2 regions of the Methylopila musalis genome follow, and region 1 is predicted to be linked to the other one. Evidence: predicted binding sites of a transcription regulator. Region 1 holds the regulator's gene; the other holds the start of a gene.
The links. The regulator PhoB, encoded in region 1, activates phosphate uptake and scavenging genes when phosphate is short. The targets are predictions, from matches to a motif close to TGTCATNNANCTGTCAT.
Positions count from the first base shown of each region.

Region 2: the regulator PhoB is predicted to act here: its motif matches at 2,630-2,646, upstream of ACFQ4O_RS00650 (YdcH family protein).

Region 1 is NZ_JBHTMX010000042.1:10,178-14,863, forward strand. Features, by position in the region: gene oxlT (oxalate/formate MFS antiporter) at 35-1,354, shown strand; gene phoB (phosphate regulon transcriptional regulator PhoB) at 1,526-2,227, opposite strand; gene phoU (phosphate signaling complex protein PhoU) at 2,232-2,948, opposite strand; gene pstB (phosphate ABC transporter ATP-binding protein PstB) at 2,989-3,813, opposite strand; partial or broken gene pstA (phosphate ABC transporter permease PstA) at 3,837-4,640, opposite strand.
Region 2 is NZ_JBHTMX010000002.1:12,649-17,334, reverse strand. Features, by position in the region: partial or broken gene rpsU (30S ribosomal protein S21) at 150-368, opposite strand; gene ACFQ4O_RS00665 (5-(carboxyamino)imidazole ribonucleotide synthase) at 548-1,624, opposite strand; gene purE (5-(carboxyamino)imidazole ribonucleotide mutase) at 1,627-2,136, opposite strand; gene ACFQ4O_RS00655 (YdcH family protein) at 2,266-2,490, opposite strand; gene ACFQ4O_RS00650 (YdcH family protein) at 2,675-2,857, shown strand; gene ACFQ4O_RS00645 (ABC transporter ATP-binding protein) at 3,245-4,686, shown strand, end outside.

The sequences.
Region 1 (4,686 bases):
GGTCGCGCAACAAAACAAATCACGAGGGTAGGAAATGCACTCTGCGCTTGAGGCCGGCGATCCCGGCCACCGCGTCAGCGACGCCTATCGCTGGACGCAACTCGCCGTCGGCGTCATCTGCATGGTGATGATCGCCAACCTGCAATACGGCTGGACGTTCTTCGTTCCCGACATTCAGGCCAAGTTCGGCTGGGACCGCGCCGCGATCCAGTGGGCCTTCACGCTGTTCGTCCTGTTCGAGACCTGGCTGGTGCCGGTCGAGGGCTGGTTCGTGGACAAGTACGGCCCGCTGGTCGTGGTCGCCTTCGGCGGCGTGCTCTGCGGCGTCGGCTGGGTCGTGAACGGCTACGCCACCTCGCTGACCGGCTTCTACGTGGGCCAGATCATCGCCGGCGTCGGCGCAGGCGCGGTCTACGGCACCTGCGTCGGCAACGCGCTGAAGTGGTTCCCCGACAAGCGCGGCCTCGCCGCCGGCATCACCGCCGCGGGCTTCGGCGCGGGCGCGGCGCTGACCGTGGCGCCGATCCAGTCCATGATCGCCAATTCCGGCTACCAGGCCGCCTTCATCTGGTTCGGCATCGGTCAGGCCGTGGTGATCTGCGTGATGTCGATGCTGCTGCGCGCGCCCAAGGCCGGCCAGACGCCGGGCGTCGCCGTCAACGCCGCCAACATCCAGAGCCGCCGCAACTACGGCCCGTCCGAGGTCGTGCGTCAGCCGATCTTCTGGCTGATGTACTTCATGTTCGTCATCGTCGGCGCCGGCGGCCTGATGATCACCGCCAACCTGAAGCCGATCGCCGCCGACCTGCACATCGACAAGGTGCCGGTGACCCTGCTCGGCCTCACCATGACGGTCGTCACCTTCTCCGCCACCATCGACCGCGTGCTGAACGGCCTCACCCGTCCGTTCTTCGGCTGGGTGTCCGACAAGATCGGCCGCGAGAACACCATGTTCGTCGCCTTCGCCATGGAAGGCATCGGCATCTACATGCTCTACCTCTGGGGCCACGACCCGCTGTGGTTCGTGCTGCTCTCGGGCTTCGTGTTCTTCGCCTGGGGCGAGATCTACTCCCTGTTCCCGGCCACCTGCACCGACACGTTCGGCTCCAAGTTCGCCGCCACCAACGCGGGCATGCTCTACACCGCCAAGGGCACGGCCGCGCTGCTGGTGCCGGTCGCGAACTACGTGCAGCAGGGCCAGGGCTCCTGGGACGGCGTGTTCCTGATCGCCGCCGGCGCCAACATCCTCGCCTCCGTGCTCGCCATCGTGGTGCTGAAGCCCTGGCGCCTGCGCGTCGTGGCCGGGGCCAAGGCCGATGCGCCCGCCCCCGCCCACGCGGCGCCTGCGGAGTAAGTTCGCCGCGAACCTGACGGGGTCGCGCTCCCATCGCCCCGTCCGCGGCCACTCAGCCCCCGGCGCGCCCTCGCGCCGGGGGCTTTTTCATGCGCCGAAACGCACGACGCCCCGGACCGTCATCGGGTCCGGGGCGTCGCGGCGTGAGGTGAGGTCAGGCGCCCCCTGACCTCACTGGGTGCGGGCGAAGGTCTCGTCGAACGAGTAACCCGCGCCGCGCACGGTGCGGATCGGATCGAGCTGACGCCCGCGATTGATGGCCTTGCGCAGCCGGCCCACATGCACGTCGACGGTGCGCTCGTCGATGTAGACGTCGTGGCCCCAGACCCCGTCCAGCAGCTGCTCGCGGGAGAACACCCGCCCGGCCGACTGCATCAGGAACTCCAGCAGCTTGAACTCCGTCGGCCCGAGATGGATCTCGCGCGACTGCCGATGCACCCGGTGCGACTGGCGGTCGAGCTCGATGTCGCCGGCCTTCAGCACGGTCGCCACATGCTCGGGCTTGGCCCGGCGCAGCAGCGCGCGCACCCGCGCCACCAGCTCCGGCACCGAGAACGGCTTGACCACATAGTCGTCCGCGCCGGTGGCGAGGCCGCGCACGCGCTCGGCCTCCTCGCCGCGCGCGGTCAGCATGATGATGGGCAGGCGTTCGGTCTCGGGCCGGGTCCGCAGCCGGCGGCACAGCTCGATGCCCGACAGCCCCGGCAGCATCCAGTCGAGCAGGATCAGGTCCGGCGTCCACTCCCGCAGCCGCGTCTCGGCCTCGTCGCCGCGGGCCACCGCCTCCACGGCGTAGCCCTCGGCTTCGAGGTTGTAGCGGAGGAGGAGCGTCAGCGGCTCCTCGTCCTCGACGATCATCACGCGTGGCGTCATCGGCTCAACCCGGTGTGAACTCGATCTTGGTCGAGCTCGAGGTGTCGCCCTTCGGGCGGTCTTCCGTCAGCGGAACGCCGTTGACCAAATAATAGATGGTCTCCGCGATGTTGGTGGCGTGGTCGCCGATGCGCTCCACGTTCTTCGCGCAGAACAGAAGATGCGCGCAGAAGCCGATGTTGCGCGGATCCTCCATCATGTAGGTCAGCAGCTCGCGGAACAGCGAGGTGTAGAGCTGGTCGATCTCGCCGTCCCGGTTCCAGACCTCGAGCGCGCGCGTCTCGTCGCGCTGGGTGTAGGCGTCGAGCACCTCCTTCAGCTGTCCGAGCGTCAGGTTGGCGATGTGCGCCACGCCGTGGGCGAGCTTCGGCGGCTGGAACTGGCCGTCGAGCGCGATGACGCGCTTGGCGATGTTCTTGGCGAGGTCGCCGATGCGCTCCAGATCGTTGGCGATGCGCAGCGACGCCACCACCTCGCGCAGGTCGATGGCGACCGGCGCGCGCTTGGCGATGGTGAGGATGGCGCGCTCCTCGATCTCCTGCTGGAGGCGGTCGATGGAGCGGTCCCAGTCGATCACCCGGCGGGCGAGCGGGCTGTCGCGGGTGAGCAGCGCGTCGACGGATTCCGCGACGAGCTTCTCGCACAGGCCGCCCATCTCCGCGAGCTTGTCGCCAAGCTCCTTGAGGTCGGCGTCGAAGGCGCTGACGATGTGGTCGGGCATGGTGGTGGTGGTCATGTGGGTGTCTCCCCTCCCGTCCCGGTCAGCCGAAGCGGCCCGTGATGTAGTCCTGGGTGCGGCGGTCGTTCGGGCTGGTGAAGATCTGCTCGGTCGGACCGGTCTCGACGATGACGCCGAGGTGGAAGAACGCCGTGCGCTGGGACACGCGCGCCGCCTGCTGCATGGAATGCGTCACGATCACGATCGTGAAGTTCTGGCGCAGCTCGTCGATCAGCTCCTCGATCTTGGCAGTCGCGATGGGGTCGAGCGCCGAGCAGGGCTCGTCCATCAGGATCACCTCGGGGCTCACCGCGATGGCGCGGGCGATGCACAGGCGCTGCTGCTGGCCGCCGGAAAGGCCGGTGCCGCCGTCGTTGAGGCGGTCCTTCACCTCGTTCCAGAGGCTCGCCTTGCGCAGGCTGTCCTCGACGATCTCGTCCATCTCCGCCTTGGAGCGGGCGAGGCCGTGGATGCGCGGGCCGTAGGCCACGTTCTCGTAGATCGACTTCGGGAACGGGTTCGGCTTCTGGAACACCATGCCGACCCGGGCGCGCAGCTGCACCACGTCGAGGGCGGAGTCGTAGATGTCATAGTCGTCGATGGTGATCTTGCCGGTGACCCGGCAGATCGAGATCGTGTCGTTCATGCGGTTGATGCAGCGCAGGAACGTGGACTTGCCGCAGCCGGACGGGCCGATGAAGGCCGTGACCGACCGCTCGGCCATGTCGATGGAGACGTCCTTCAGGGCGTGCTTGTCGCCGTAATAGACGTTCACGTTGCGGGCGGAGATCTTGGCGGCGCCGCCAAGATCGGCGGAGGGCGCGCTCTGGCTCTGGCTCTGGGCCGGGGCGGTCACGTTGGCGTTCATGGTCGACACTCCTTCGGTCACGCTCACCACCGCCGCTCGAAGCGTTTGCGCAGCAGGATCGCAAGTCCGTTCATGAGGAAGAGGAACATCAGCAGCACGATGATGGCCGCCGAGGTCTTGGCCTGGAACGCGACCTCGGGCAGGTCGGACCAGAGATAGATCTGCACCGGCAGCACCGTCGTCGCCGAGGACAGGCTCGTCGGCACGTCCACGATGAAGGCCACCATGCCGATCAGCAGCAGCGGCGCGGTCTCGCCCAGGGCGTGGGCCATGCCGATGATGGTGCCGGTCATGATGCCGGGCATCGCCAGCGGCAGGGTGTGGTGGAACACCGCCTGCTGGTGCGAGGCGCCGACGCCGAGCGCGGCCTCGCGGATCGAGGGCGGCACGGCCTTCAGCGCGGCGCGGCTCGCGATGATGATCGTGGGCAGCACCAGCAGGGCGAGCACGAAGCCGCCGACCACCGCGGAGGACCGCGGCATGCCGAAGAAGTTCAGGAACACCGCGAGGCCGAGCAGACCGTAGACGATGGAGGGCACCGCCGCGAGGTTGTTGATGTTGATCTCGATGATGTCCGTGATCCGGTTCTTCGGAGCGAACTCCTCGAGATAGATCGCGGCGCCGACGCCGACCGGCAGGCAGAGCACGAGCGTGACCGCCATGGTCAGCAGCGAGCCCACCAGCGCGCCGAGCACGCCGGCCTGCTCCGCTTCGCGGGAGTCGCCGGTGGTGAAGAAGCCGGTGTTGAGGCTCGACGTCACCAGACCCTTCTGCTTCAGCGACTCCAGCCAGGCGACCTGCTGGTCGTTGAGCCGGCGGGAATTCTCCGGGGTCTCGTAGATCAGCACCTTCCACTGCCCGGCGGGCGCGGCG
Region 2 (4,686 bases), on a different contig from region 1:
GGGAAAAGCGCGGCCATGGCTTGACGCCGCGCAGCCGCCCCCCAACGCACAAAAACGCCCGCCGGTGTGTCCCCGCGGGCGCCTCGTATCAACCTGTGCGAGCGACGCGCGAGGCGCGCCGCCGAAGACGAATCGCGATCAGCGAATCACTTCTTCTTCATGGGAAGCAGACCCTCGCGCTGGGCGCGCTTGCGGGCCAGCTTGCGGGCGCGGCGGACGGCCTCGGCCTTCTCGCGCGCCTTCTTCTCGGACGGCTTCTCGTAGTGCCCGCGGAGCTTCATTTCGCGGAAGATGCCTTCGCGCTGCATCTTCTTCTTAAGAGCCTTGAGGGCCTGGTCGACATTGTTGTCGCGAACGAGAACCTGCACGTGAACGCCTCGATTTGCGTTTATCTCTGGGCGGACCGTCGCCCGAAGACGTCGGCTGAAAACAAAAAAGCCGGTCGCCCGCTGGACTGCGCGCGCCGCCATCGTGGGGCAGCGTTTACCAGAGCGGGCGGCCCTTGTCCACGGGCGCCCGGCCGATAAGGCGGCCGCGCCCGAGGGGATCAGCGCACGCGGGTGACGTGGCCCATCTTGCGGCCGGGCTTGGGCTCGCCTTTGCCATAGAGGTGGACGGCCGCGCCCGGCTCCGCCAGCAGATCGCGCCAGCGGTTGGCCTCGGCGCCCAGCAGATTGGTCATCTCCACCCGCCCGCGCGTGGCGGTGGAGCCCAGCGGCCAGCCGGCGATGGCGCGCACATGCTGCTCGAACTGGCTCGTCTGCGCGCCCTCGATGGTCCAGTGGCCGGAGTTGTGCACCCGGGGCGCGATCTCGTTCACCACCACCTTCTCGCCGGTCGGCCCGGCGACGAGGAACATCTCGACCGCGAACACGCCCACATACTGGAAGGCGTCGGCGATCTTGCGCGCGATCGCGATCGCGGAGGCCGCTGTCTCGGGCCGGATGTCGGCGGGCACGTGCGAGGATCGCAGGATGTGATTCTCGTGCCGGTTCTCCACCACGTCGTAGGCGGCGAAGGCGCCGTCGCGACCGCGCGCGGCCACCACCGACACCTCGGCCCGGAACGGCACGAAGGCTTCGAGAATCGCCGGCTGGCCGTTCATCATGGCGAGCGCCTGGTCGAGCCCGAGCCCTTCGCGCACCAGAACCTGGCCCTTGCCGTCGTAGCCGAATCGGCGGGTCTTCAGCACCGAGGGGCGGCCGATGGCGCCGACGGCGGCGGCCATGCTGGCGCGGTCGTCCACCGGCGCGAAGGCCGGCGTCGGCAGGCCGAGGTCGCGCACGAAGGCCTTCTCGGTCAGCCGGTCCTGCGTCACCGACAGGGCGCGGGCGTCCGGAAACAGCGGCCGATGGGCGGAGATCAGCCGGGCGGTCGCCGCCGGCACGTTCTCGAACTCGTAGGTCACCACGTCGACCGACTCGGCGAACAGCGCCAGCGCCGCCTCGTCGTCATAGGCCGCGAGGGTGCGCTCGGCCGCCACGTCGAAGGCGGGGCTGTCGGCGTCCGGAGCGTAGACGTGGACGCGCAGGCCGAGCGGCGCCGCGGCGAGGGCGATCATGCGGCCGAGCTGGCCGCCGCCGAGAATGCCGATGGTGGCGCCGGGGGCGAGGGGCGTCGTCATCGTCACAGGTCTCCTGAGGGGGCCTCGGCCACGGATCCGGTCTGCGCCGCGCGCCAGTCGTCGAGGCGTCCGGCGAGCGCCGGATCGTTGAGCGCCAGAACGGAGGCCGCGAGCAGCGCGGCGTTCACCGCCCCGGCGCGGCCGATGGCGAGCGTGCCCACCGGCACGCCGGCGGGCATCTGCACGATCGACAGCAGGCTGTCGAGGCCGGACAGGGCCTGGGATTGCACCGGCACGCCGAACACGGGCAGCGGCGTCATGGAGGCGACCATGCCCGGCAGGTGCGCGGCGCCGCCGGCGCCGGCGATCACCACCTTGAACCCGTCGTCGCGCGCGGCCTTTGCGAAGGCCACCAGCCGGTCCGGCGTGCGATGGGCCGAGACGATGCGCGCCTCATGGGCGACGCCGAGCTTGGTCAGCGTCTCTGCGGCGTGCGTCATGGTGCTCCAGTCCGACTGGCTGCCCATGACGATGGCGACGGGCGCCGGCTCGGCGCGGCGTTCCGCGACCATCGTGTCTCCTGCATCAAGCTGGGGTGGGATCAAGAGGCCGAACGATAGGCGCCGGGGCCGTCCGGCGCAAGCCGACGCGGCCTGCGCCATCGGTCGCAAACAGCGGGCGTTCGCCCGCGCGGCGCCGGTTCAGGCGATGATGTCGGGGGTGAGCTGGTCTTCCAGATAGGACATGCGGTCTTTCAGGCCGAGCTTGCGCTTCTTCAGCCGCTGGATCTGCAGCCGGTCGCCGGCGCCTAGGCGCTCCAGCGCCTCGATGGCGGTGTCGAGATCGCGGTGCTCTTCCTTCAGCCTGGCGAGTTCGTCCTGCGCGGCCTGTTCGTCGGCCCGCGCGTCGTTGTCCTGTATCGCCATGCCCGCCCGTCCAAACGCCACCCGTCGCCCAAGGCCGCGGAGTATCGCCGCCGGCCGGCGCGCGGGCAAGTGGCCCCCCGACTCGCGTCACTGTGATCCAAAAATGACGCTCAAGACCATTCGACAGGCCGGGGAACTCGTGACATGCTGATGACGTCGAGATCAGACGAGGGAGACGTGCTTTATGTCCATCGAGTCGCATCTTGTGGAACTGGAGAAGAAGCACAAAGCGATAGAGCGCGAGATCGAGCTCGAGCTCGCTCACGCAAACACCGACGACGTGAAGCTGTCGTCGCTCAAGCGCAAGAAATTGCAGATCAAGGATGAGATCGTGCGACTGGCCAAACCCGGCCACACCGTGCACTGATCAGACGACCGATCCTCTTTGAGGGCGATCTTGCGCCGTCGGCCGACAGGTCGGCGGCGTTTCTATTTCTACTGTGGCTTTTTGATCTCGACGTCTTCAAAAGCGCGTCCCGGCGCTTGCTTGGGCGGCGTCCTCCGTTTAACTACGTATCTCCCGGCTCACCCCAAGGACATGGAGGGACACGCATGACGCTGACCGTCGCGACCACGCCCTCCGGTTCCGCGCGCCGCTAGGCCCGCTTTTCACGCGGACCGCCGCGCGACAGCCGTTCTTTCCAGACTGTTCATGCGCGCGCCGTCCCGAACGGCGAACTGCGGCTTTGCGCCGCCGCGCTGTTTCTGACCATGCTTTTGGGGCCGGACCGCCGTTGCGCGGCCGGAAACCGACATGTCCTTCCGCACCGTTTCGTTTCGCGACGCTCCGTTCGCGAAGGTCGTCCGCTTCGTCCTGTCGCACTGGGCCCGCCAGCCGGCGCGCGTCGCGACGGTCGCTGGCGCGATCGCGCTCGCGACCGTCGCCGACCTCGCCATTCCGCTGTTCGCCGGCCGGCTGATCGACGCCCTCGCGGCCGCCGAGCGGGATGCGGCGCTCCACGCCGCGCTCTGGGCCTTCGGCGTAATCGTGGCGCTGTCGGGGGCGATCGCCGTGTTCCGCGGCGTCGCCTTCATGACCGTGATTCCCATGACGCAGATCATCATGCGCGAAGCCTCCGCCGAGGCCTTCGCGCGGGTGCAGCGGCTCTCCACCGACTGGCACGCCAACAGCTTCGCCGGCTCGACCGTGCGCAAGGTGTCCCGCGGCATGTGGGCCATCGACCAGTTCGACGATCTGGCGCTGATCGCGCTGATGCCGTCGCTGCTGGTGCTGGTGGGGGCGACCGCCGTGCTCGGCGCGCACTGGCCGATCATGGGGCTCGTCACCTTCGTCGGATCGGCGCTCTACATCGCCCTGACCGTCAGCATCTCGCTGTTCTGGGTCGCTCCGGCGGCGCAGCTGTCCAACGCCTGGGACACCCGGCTCGGCGGCGTGATGGCGGACGCCGTGACCTGCAACGCCGTGGTGAAGGCCTTCGGCGCGGAGGCGCGCGAGGATCGCCGGCTCGGCTGGACGCTCGGCAAATGGAGCCGGCGCACCACCCGCATGTGGAGGCGCGGCACCTGGAATGGCATCATCCAGAATCTGGTGCTGATGCTGCTGCGCGCGGCGACGCTCGGCGTCGGCGTGTGGCTGTGGTGGGAGGGGCGGGCGACCGCCGGCGACACCGCCTTCGTGCTCACCATGTTCGCCGTCATCCACGGGTACCTGCGGGACGTGGGGATGCATGTGGCCGACCTGCAGCGGGCGGTGAACGACCTGCAGGAGCTGGTCGAACTGCACGACGTGCCGATCGGCGTCGAGGACCGTCCGGGCGCAGGCGCGATCACGGTCGAGCGTGGCCGCATCGCCTTCGAGAACGTGACGTTCCACTACGCCGCCCACCCGACGCCGCTCTACCGCGACCTGTCGGTGGTGATCGACGCGGGCGAGCGGGTGGGTCTCGTCGGCCGCTCCGGATCGGGCAAGACCACCTTCATCAAGCTGGTGCAGCGGCTCTACGACGCCACCGGCGGCCGCATCACCATCGACGGGCAGGACGTGAGCGGGGCGGCGCAGGCGAGCCTCCGGTCCCGGATCGCGATCGTGCCGCAGGAGCCCACGCTGTTCCACCGCTCGCTCGCGGAGAACATCGCCTACGCCCGGCCCGATGCGACCATGGCCGAGATCGAGCAGGCGGCGCGGCTCGCCAACGCGCACGACTTCATCCTGGCGCTGCCCAAGGGCTACGCCAC